3 regions of the Pseudomonas sp. S1_E05 genome follow, and region 3 is predicted to be linked to each of the others. Evidence: riboswitches for the same ligand, from Rfam matches in the RefSeq annotation. Region 3 holds a riboswitch; each other region holds the start of a gene.
The links. A riboswitch is a leader RNA that binds a small molecule or an ion and turns the genes downstream of it on or off. The one in region 3 is predicted to bind cobalamin.

Region 1 (3,267 bases), 390 kb from region 3:
ATCGGGCGCCCGATATTTCCAAAGCGCCAAGCCTTCCGCGAGCCTCAGGGTGGCGCGCGTACCACGGGCCGGTTCACTCCATGCGGATACCGGTCAGCCCGCCCTCCCCTGAAACCCAGCAATTTCCTCGGTTATTGACTGTAATCATTTTGTCATGATATCAGTTTGGCATTGCGCCAATTTTCGAGTATTTTGCCTTCCATTGTCCGATGTAGAGCTATGGAAAGCAGCAATGACCGCACAACCTTCAGCCGTAATCAAACAAGCGACTTACCTGGGCTACGAAATCCTCGTCGAAACGTTTGGCCCCATCAAAGTGGAACCCCGCGAGGCCCAAAGCCTGCAGAGCCATCACACCACGACCGTTTCGGTCTGGTACGACGGCCAGGAAATCCGGGAGGCGCGCGAGACGCCGGCGCTGAGGTTCGTGACCCGTGAGGATGCTGCAGAGCTGGGCTTGGAAATCGGCCAGATGATCGTCGATCAACGTCGCGAGTCCACCCCATCCAGCGTGACGGCCTTTAAACTGCCGCGTCTGCGGTTTTCGTTGCTCAGCTGACACACCAATGGGCTACTTGTCGTGACGCGGGTCATCCGCGTCATTGATGTACTTGAGCCCCAGAGGCCCGATCCCATACACCTGCGACACATACTCACCGGACTTCGCCCAGTGGAAGTGCGGCGTGTTCGCCGGCAGCACGACCACACTGCCCGGCCCGTAGGCCACAAGTTTGTCGGCGTCGAAGGTGCTGCCCTGGCCGATATAGAACACGCCGGAAATGACGGTATAGATGCGATCTTCCGGGTGGGTATGCGGCATCAGTTTCAAGCCGTTCGGTACTTTGACCCTGACCACATAAGGCCCCGACTGACTCGGGTTGCCAACGATCACCGCCAGTTTGGCGCCGTCGGGGAACGCGGGAAAACCCTGCCATTGCACATCTTCGCTGCGCATTGACGAAAATTGCTTGTTGTCCAGCGCCTCGGCGTTCGCGGGAGCGCAGAGGGTGGTGGTCGTCGCGGCGAGAAGCAAGGCGTGGAGAGCGTGGCGTAAGCCGATGGTTTTCATGTGTGCGTTCCCTGAAAGCTGTCGCGGCGCACCGCCTGCGAACTGGAACGCGATGATAATTTTTGCCCGGGACGCGGATAAATCACGTCCCGGGCACTTCTGTTCTTACACCGCGTAACAAACTATCGAGGGTTGTTACGCAGAATGGAGAAGTTCAGCGCGGCGGCGACGCAGAGCCAGGCGAGGTAGGGAAACAGGATCAAACCGGTAATCAGGTCCAGGCGCAGGGCCATGACGACCATGGCCGCGACCACCAGCCACAACACCACCAGAATCACCATCCCCGCCAACACGTGATGCGCGCCGAAGAATACCGGCGTCCACAAGGTGTTGAGCGCGATTTGCGCGGCCCAGAGTGCCAACACGATCTGGCTGCCGGGGATCAGGCTCAAGCGGTAGCCGGCCCAGGCGAGCAGCAGGTAGATGATCGTCCAGGCAACCGGGAACAACCAGTTGGGCGGCGTGAAGCCTGGCTTGACCAGCGAGTGGTACCACTCGCCCGGCTTGAACAGCACACCGGTGCTGGCGGCCGCCGCGCAGGCCAGGAGGAAGATGAAGAAGGTCATGGTCATGATCGGTCCCTGTGTCGGTGTATTTGGAACTTGGACGGGTGCTGACCCGTTAAAAGTTCACGGCGTACAAGGTGAAAAAAACCACGTTCCCCCTCGGCGGCCTGATCGACTACCATACGCCGCCGGTTCCCGAACGGGACTAATAGGGAATTCGAAACGCCGCAACGGGCGTCAATCGAAACTGCCCCCGCAACTGTAGGTGCTGAGCCTGCTCCTCGATAGTCACTGGACCTGATCCGGGAAGGCTGGAGCGTGGCGACGACGCATCAGTCAGGAGACCTGCCGGCCAGACAAATCACTAACCGGCGGGGTGTCCGGGGAGGACATCCGTGCCGAGCGGCCTTGCCCTGCTTTTACAGCAGCGTTCGATGGTGTGTTTCCAGACCCGTACCGCGCCCGTTTCAAGTACGGTTCAAATGGAGATTGCCCCATGCTGTTGCCCCGCCTTACTGCGCTGTTCACCAGCCTTGGCCTGTGCGCCTTCGCACAAGCCGCCCCGACGCAGTACCCGCTGACCATCGACAACTGCGGCACTCCCCTCACCTTTGCTCACGCGCCAACCCGCGCCGTGACGATTGGACAGGCTGGCACCGAGATGCTGTATGCCTTGGGCCTGGGCAACAAGGTGGCCGCCACTTCGCTGTGGTTCAACGATGTGCTGCCGGCTTACAAGACGCAAAACGACAAGGTCGAACGCCTGGCGAACAACGAGCCGAGTTTTGAAGCCGTGATCGGCAAGCGTCCGGAACTGGTGACCGTGGAGTTCGAATGGATGGTCGGGCCACAAGGCGCGGTCGGCACCCGTGAACAGTTTCATGAACTGAAGATCGCGACCTATCTGCTCCCGTCCGACTGCGAGGGCAAGGACAATCGGGTAGGCGCCGACGGCACGCGCCTGGAGCCGTTTCGCATTGACACCATTTACAAGAGCATCGAGCAACTGGCACAGATTTTCGACGTGCAGGACCGTGGCGAGCAGTGGGTCACCGAGCTTAAAGCCAAGCTGGCCGCCTCCGTGGCCAAGGTCCAGCAAAAAGGTGGCAAACAGGCCAGTGCCCTGGTGTGGTTTTCCAGCACCGACATGAACGTCGATCCGTTTGTGGCCGGGCACAAGGGCATTCCGGACTTCATGCTCAGCACCCTGGGCGTGCGTAACGTGGTGGACTCCAATGAAGAATGGCCAACCGTGGGCTGGGAAACCATCGCCAAGGCCAACCCGACTTTCCTGGTGATCGCACGCATGGACCGTCGCCGCTTCCCGGCGGATGACCATGAGAAAAAACTGGCCTTCCTGCGCAGCGATCCGGTCACCCGCAACATGGACGCGGTGAAGCACAACCGCATCATCATCGTCGACGCCATGGCCCTGCAGGCCAGCGCTCGGATGTTCGACGGCCTCGAGCAACTGGCCACGGCCATCGACGGTTACGATCTGCCGAAATGACTGCAACCTTGATACGTACACTGCTTGCGCTGGGGATGCTGTCGCTGGCGGTGCTGGCGGGTGTTGCCATTGGTGAAACGCCCATCGACCCGCTCGTGGTGCTCCAGGTGCTGGCCAATAAACTGTGGGGCGCGGGTTATGCGCTGAACCCCATCGATGAAGGCATCGTCTGGAACTACCGC
Region 2 (3,267 bases), 1.5 Mb from region 3:
CGCTGCTGCCGTCGGTTTGGCGCCGGCCGGCCAGCCGATGGCCGGGGCGATGTTCATTGTCGGGAACAGTGTCTTGTTCGGTTCTGGCAGTTGCGGGGATGGGCCGGTGCCGTCGGAGACCTGTAGGGTGGAAGTTTCACCGCAGGCAGCGAGCCCGGCGGCCATGGTGATGACGAGAGCGAGCTGGGGCTTGCGCATGCTGAACTTCCCTAAGAATGCAGTGACCTGATCAGTAGAGAAGCGCAAGCCCGAGATGGTTCAACCGGTCAGCCGTGAGCTTCCTTGAACAACACCGCGATGCCCGGATGATAGTTGCCCGCTTCGTTGCGTAATTTGCGGTAGGCGTAGGGGAAGTACCAGGCGACCGCGCAGGAATGTTCTTTTTGCAGGTCATCGACCATGTCCTGCAGCTCTTCCGGCGTGGCGCCGTGCTGGGCTTTTTGCGGGGCCACGAACAGGCAGCCCAGTTTCAGGTCGCTGCTGTAGCTGATGCGCTTGGCGTCGCTGGTGATTTCCGCCAGCGCCTGGGTCAGGTTGAGGCTGTTGACCCGTGGCCAGCGTTGAGTGGCCTGAAGATACGCGCGCGTTTCGCTGGAGGCGATGAGCAGATTGGCGCGGGCGTTGCGTTCGCCTTCCTCAAGCTGCTTGCGGGTCTGGGTGTCTTGCAGGGTGACCATTTCGGCCATCCAGGCGGCGGCCGCGAGCAAACCCAGATTGGCTTTTTCGTCGTACCAGTAAGGCGTGTCGTTATCGCCCCGTACGGCGTTGTAGCGGTCTATACAGTCAAACCAGCGTTCCAGCAGCGGGCGCAGGAATTCCAGTCGCGGATTGCTGATAATCATGCCTTGCATGGTGCTCACCCTTGTTCTTGTGATGTGGGGTTGTGGCTCTTTGATATCACTGCTGGGAGTCTGGCACAAGATTGGCGTCATTTTATTGATCGACGGCAGTTATTCATCCGCCAGCGTCCCGGCTTTAATTGACGCTCCACCCCCAACCCTCTAACCTTCGCGGCTTGTTTCAGGTGCTCTGTGACCCAGGTCGGCAGAGTGAAACAGGGAAGCCGGTGAGTGCGTGCACGATCCCGGCGCTGCCCCCGCAACGGTAAATGAGTGAAAGCTGCGCCTTGAGCCACTGTGTCGATCGCGACATGGGAAGGCGCGCAGTCCGGCGTGATGCCGCTCATGAGCCCGGAGACCGGCCTGATTCAATCCAGCGACATCACGGTGGGCGATGTCGGGCTTCTTGCCATCTGTTTCTTGTGCCTGCCCGCCGTTATCCCGCCTCAACGGAGAGCTCCCCCATGACCGATACCCCAGATCGTGACGAACGCCATTTGGCGCGCATGTTGCGTAAAAAAGCCGTGATCGACGAACGCATCGCCAACTCGCCAAACGAATGCGGCCTGCTGCTGGTGCTCACCGGCAATGGGAAAGGCAAAAGCAGCTCGGCGTTTGGCATGCTCGCCCGTTCCATGGGCCATGGCATGCAGTGCGGCGTGGTGCAGTTCATCAAGGGTCGCAACAGTACCGGTGAAGAATTGTTTTTCCGCCGCTTCCCGGAGCAGGTGCGTTTCCACGTGATGGGCGAAGGCTTTACCTGGGAAACCCAGGACCGCCAGCGTGACATCGCTGCCGCCGAAGCGGCCTGGGCGGTGTCCCGCGAGTTGCTGCGCGATCCGTCGATTGGTCTGGTGGTGCTGGATGAGTTGAACATCGCTCTCAAGCACGGCTACCTCGACCTCGATCAGGTCCTCAGCGACCTGCAAGCGCGTCCGCCGATGCAGCACGTGGTGGTGACCGGCCGCGGCGCCAAACCCGAGATGATCGAGTTGGCCGACACCGTTACCGAAATGGGCATGATCAAGCACGCCTTCCAGGCCGGTATCAAGGCGCAGAAGGGCGTTGAACTGTGAGTGAGCCACGTCATTGCCCGGCGGTATTGATTGCCGCGCCGGCCTCCGGTCAGGGCAAGACCACCGTCACCGCCGCCCTGGCGAGGTTGCATCGCAACCAGGGGCGCAAGGTGCGCGTCTTCAAGTGTGGCCCGGACTTTCTCGACCCGATGATCCTCGAGCGCGCCAGCGGTGCGCCGGTGTATCAATTGGACATGTGGATGGTCGGCGAGCAGGAAAGCCGGCGACTGTTGTGGGAAGCCGCCGCCGAGGCTGACCTGATTCTCATTGAAGGGGTCATGGGCCTGTTCGACGGTACCCCGTCCAGCGCCGACCTGGCGCGTCACTTCGGTGTGCCTGTACTCGCGGTGATTGACGGCACGGCCATGGCGCAGACCTTTGGCGCCCTGGCACTGGGCCTGGCCCGCTATCAACCGGACCTGCCGTTTGCCGGTGTGCTGGCCAACCGGGTCGGCACCCTGCGCCATGCGCAATTGCTCGAAGGCAGCCTGACCGAAGGTTTGCGCTGGTACGGCGCGCTGTCCCGGGAAACCGGAATCGAGCTGCCGAGCCGACACCTGGGCCTGGTTCAGGCCAGTGAATTGAACGATCTGGATCTGCGTCTCGATGCTGCTGCCGATGCCCTGGCCAGCAGTTGCGAAGTCGCGCTGCCGCCCGCCGTGGCGTTTGCGGCCCCCGAAGTGATCGCGGTCGATCCTTGGCTGGCCGGCGTGCGCATTGCCGTGGCGCGTGATGAAGCCTTTGCGTTCACCTATGGCGCCAGCCTGGACCTGCTGCGGGCGATGGGCGCCGAGTTGGCATTCTTCTCGCCGATTCGCGACACGCAACTGCCGCTCGCCGACAGCCTCTACTTGCCCGGCGGTTACCCGGAACTGCACCACGTGGCGCTGGCGCAGAACACGTCGATGCTAGAAGCGATCCGCGCCCACCATGCAGCCGGCAAACCGTTGCTGGCCGAATGCGGCGGCATGCTCTACCTGCTTGATTCGTTGACCGATGTCGAGGGCACTCGCGCCGAGTTGGCCGGCTTGCTGGCGGGGGATGCGGTGATGCAGAAACGCCTGGCGGCGCTCGCCTTGCAGGCGGTTGAATTACCGGAAGGCTCGCTGCGCGGGCACACCTATCACCATTCGCTGACCACCACCGAGCTGGCTCCGATTGCTCGCGGCCTGAGCCCGAACGGGGGGCGCGGCGCGGAGGCCGTTTATCGTGAGGGGCGGATGACGGCTTCTTATGTGCATTTTTATTTTCCGTCAAATCCTCCTGCGATTGCTGCGCTTTTTGCGCCGGACCTTACGGACGCCATCGCGGGCACGCCCGCTCCTGCAGGGGGCGAGTGTATTGGTGTAGGA
Region 3 (3,267 bases):
GCCGGGACCTGCGCCAATGAAGTAGACGGTCATCGTCGTTTCCTGTCAAAAAAGGGTTGGGCAAGGCTTCAGATGAAGATTGCTCATGTTCAGGGGCGGGGATTATCGGGATTTTACGCTGCGCCGGCCAATGCCAGTGTCGCCTGGGCGTATTTTTGTCGTGAAATCAGCAAGGTCGCCGGTGCCTGAGCGAGTTGTTCGGCGAGGGCGAGGGCGGTGCTCTCGGCCACGCCGTAGCAGCCGGTGCGTTCGAAGGCGATCTGCGAACGGTGGCTTAAGCACGGCTCGTAGGGCGCCAGTTGTTCACTGTTGAAATACGTCAGCGGCAGGTCGAGTTGTGCAGCCAGTTCGATCAGGCCGGGCTCGTCACGTTTCAGGTCGATGCTGGCCAGGGCCTGTATTTGACGCAGTTCGATTTGATGAGCCTGGAGGACCTGGTCGAGCAAAGCGCGCAGCGTTTCGACCGGGCAGCCGCGCTGACAGCCCAGGCCGACCACCAGGGTCGGCGCTGTGCTTTCAATGATCATGCCTGGTTCTGACGACGGAACAGCCAGGCGCTGAGCAAGCCAAGGGCCAACCAAAACGCGACGTTAGTCAGTTGCGAAGCCATCTTGAATTGCGTTTCCAACGCTTCTGGCGCGAGCATCGAATGCACCTCCGGCTGCGGTGCGCCGATCACATGCGGAACGGCGATGATCGCCACGCCCAGCAATTTCATCAGCCAATGGCGGCTGAACACGATCAGGGCAATGCCGACAGCGGTCGAAGCGGCGGTGCCGATCCACCACATTTGCCGTTGCGCGAGATCCGCCGCGGCGGTGCCCGGCAGTTCAGGGGGCAGGCCGAGGGTTGGCGCCAGCACGAAAGTGGCGTAGCCCGCCAGGCCCCAGAGCAGGCCCTGTGCAGTTTTGGTCGGTGCGCGCAGGGTGTAGAGGCCGGCGAGCATCAGTGCAAAACCGACGGCGACGACAAGGTTGCCACCGGTGGTCGACAGCACGCGCTGCCAGCCGTCTTCCGGCTCCCAGGCTTCGGTGTCGTGGTTGTGCGCGGCCGTGCCGGCAGCGTGTTCATGCACTTCAACGGCGGCAGGCTCGGATTTCTCGTAGGTTTCGGCCTGCAAAATCAGCGGCGAAACCCAGAAACTTTGCAGCAGCGTGAGCAGCAGGGCGGCCAGCAGTCCGGAAAAACCTGCGGTTTGCGCGATACGCTTGATCATGTCGTCAGGTCTCAATGGCAAGGGAACGCGGCGCTGTGGCGGGTATCGTGGGCGGCGTTGTGGACCGCTTCGATGTGCGAGAAACCGGCGAAGTAGACCAGGCACGCGCCCAGGATTGATGCGCAGACGGCGACGGTCAGGCGTTGGGTCAGGGTGGTTGTGTGGCTGCTGGCCGGTGCGTGGCCGGTGCTGCTGATGATCGACATGGCGCTTCCCTCTGTTCTGTCAGGGTGACGAGAGCGCATGCAGACACCCTGCGTAGCGTGCACGCAGAGGTTCAAACAGCGCCCGCCCACCGCGGGTTTGTTGTTTTCGTGATCGTATCGTCACTGTGTGTTGCGGGCCGGTCTCCGGGCTCGCGAGGGGCTTGGGCATCTGCCGAAACCTGCAAGAATCGCCTTCCCATGCCGATGATCGGCACAGTGGATCTGATTCTTCGCTCGCTTACCGTTGCGGGGGCAGCACCGGACTGACATGGGCTTGAGTAAAGCACATGATTCACCGGTTTCCCGTTTCACCCTGTGAAGGGCACCCGTAACAAGGCGTGTAGGAGAGCATGGGGCGGCTTTGCCGTCAATCGAGACCGGGTCGCGCCCATCGCGAGCAAGCCCGCTCCCACAGGGGACTGCGGACACCGGCCCATTGTGGGAGCGGGCTTGCCCGCGATGGCGTCCCGATTGCCGCCACAAGAATTTGACCCGCCCACAGACCATGCGTAGCCTTGTCGCTTCGAGGTTCTTCGCCATTGTCGAAGCTAAGAAGGGAACGCGGTCAATGCCGCGGCTGCCCCCGCAACTGTGAATGGTGATGTTCGCTGCCACGCCACTGCAAGCCCTGCACAATGGGTTCGCGGGAAGGCGCAGCGAATGCCGGGCCAACCGCCCGGCACACTGTCAGCCAGGAGACCTGCCTCGATCCAGATTCTCACTACAACCGGGCGGGGTGATCCGGTGGCGAAACTCTTGCGCGCACCGCTGTTGCAGCGCTTGTCGTCCCGTATGCCCGCCACCTTGCCAAAGGGCATCCGATGAAAACACTGGCCAAACTCCCCGTCACCATCGTCACCGGCTTTCTCGGCTCGGGCAAGACCACCTTGCTGCGCCACATGCTCGACAACGCCCAGGGCCGTCGTATCGCCGTAATCGTCAACGAGTTCGGCGAGCTGGGCATCGATGGCGAAATCCTCAAGCAGTGCTCCATCGGCTGCACCGAGGAAGAAGCCGTCGGTCGTGTCTTCGAACTGGCCAACGGCTGCCTGTGCTGCACCGTGCAGGAGGAGTTCTTCCCGGTGATGCGCGAACTGGTGGCGCGCCGGGGCGATCTCGACCACATCCTCATCGAAACCTCTGGCCTGGCACTGCCCAAACCATTGGTGCAAGCCTTTCAGTGGCCGGAAATCCGCAGCGCCTGCACAGTCGACGCGGTGATCACCGTGGTCGACAGCCCGGCCGTCGCTGCCGGCACTTTCGCCGCATTCCCGGATCAAGTCGACGCCCAGCGTAAACTCGATCCGAACCTGGACCACGAGTCGCCCCTGCACGAGCTGTTCGCCGACCAACTGGCCAGCGCCGACCTGGTGATTCTCAACAAGGCCGACCTGATCAACCCTGAAGACCTGGCTCGCGTGCGCCTGGAAGTCGCCGAAGAATTGCCGCCGGCGGTCAAGATCATCGAAGCCAGCAGCGGTCGCTTGCCGCTCGATGTGCTGATCGGCCTGGGTGCCGGTTCCGAAGAACACATCGACAGCCGTCACAGTCACCACGATCACCACCACGAAGGCGAGGACGATCACGATCACGACGCGTTCGACTCCATCTCCATCGAATTGCCCCAGGCCGACGAGAGCCTGTTGCTGGATGCGCTGACCCAGTTGGTGATCAAGCACGACATCCTGCGCGTCAAGGGCTTTGCGGCCATCCCCAACAAGCCCATGCGCCTGCTGATCCAAGGTGTGGGCACACGTTTCGACAAGCACTTCGACCGCCAGTGGGGCGCCGATGAAGCGCGCACCACACGCCTGGTGCTGATCGGCCAGGCGCTGGACGCCGTGC

Region 1: linked by a shared signal. The riboswitch ahead of AB4N33_RS08395 (ABC transporter substrate-binding protein) and the one ahead of AB4N33_RS06790 (CbtB domain-containing protein) in region 3 are both predicted to bind cobalamin.
Region 2: linked by a shared signal. The riboswitch ahead of cobO (cob(I)yrinic acid a,c-diamide adenosyltransferase) and the one ahead of AB4N33_RS06790 (CbtB domain-containing protein) in region 3 are both predicted to bind cobalamin.

Annotation. Positions count from the first base shown of each region.
Region 1 covers NZ_JBFRHM010000001.1:1,842,128-1,845,394, forward strand. Annotated here, with positions in the region: gene AB4N33_RS08380 (hypothetical protein) at 233-559, shown strand; gene AB4N33_RS08385 (cupin domain-containing protein) at 572-1,069, opposite strand; gene tspO (tryptophan-rich sensory protein TspO) at 1,192-1,635, opposite strand; cobalamin riboswitch at 1,748-1,942, shown strand; gene AB4N33_RS08395 (ABC transporter substrate-binding protein) at 2,072-3,085, shown strand; gene AB4N33_RS08400 (FecCD family ABC transporter permease) at 3,094-3,267, shown strand, end outside.
Region 2 covers NZ_JBFRHM010000001.1:2,982,328-2,985,594, reverse strand. Annotated here, with positions in the region: gene AB4N33_RS13765 (PQQ-dependent sugar dehydrogenase) at 1-198, opposite strand, end outside; gene AB4N33_RS13760 (hypothetical protein) at 267-851, opposite strand; cobalamin riboswitch at 1,006-1,220, shown strand; gene cobO (cob(I)yrinic acid a,c-diamide adenosyltransferase) at 1,304-1,915, shown strand; gene AB4N33_RS13750 (cobyrinate a,c-diamide synthase) at 1,912-3,267, shown strand, end outside.
Region 3 covers NZ_JBFRHM010000001.1:1,456,536-1,459,802, forward strand. Annotated here, with positions in the region: gene cobM (precorrin-4 C(11)-methyltransferase) at 1-33, opposite strand, end outside; gene AB4N33_RS06780 (cobalamin biosynthesis protein) at 114-527, opposite strand; gene AB4N33_RS06785 (CbtA family protein) at 524-1,216, opposite strand; gene AB4N33_RS06790 (CbtB domain-containing protein) at 1,228-1,422, opposite strand; cobalamin riboswitch at 1,541-1,767, opposite strand; cobalamin riboswitch at 1,932-2,144, shown strand; gene cobW (cobalamin biosynthesis protein CobW) at 2,244-3,267, shown strand, end outside.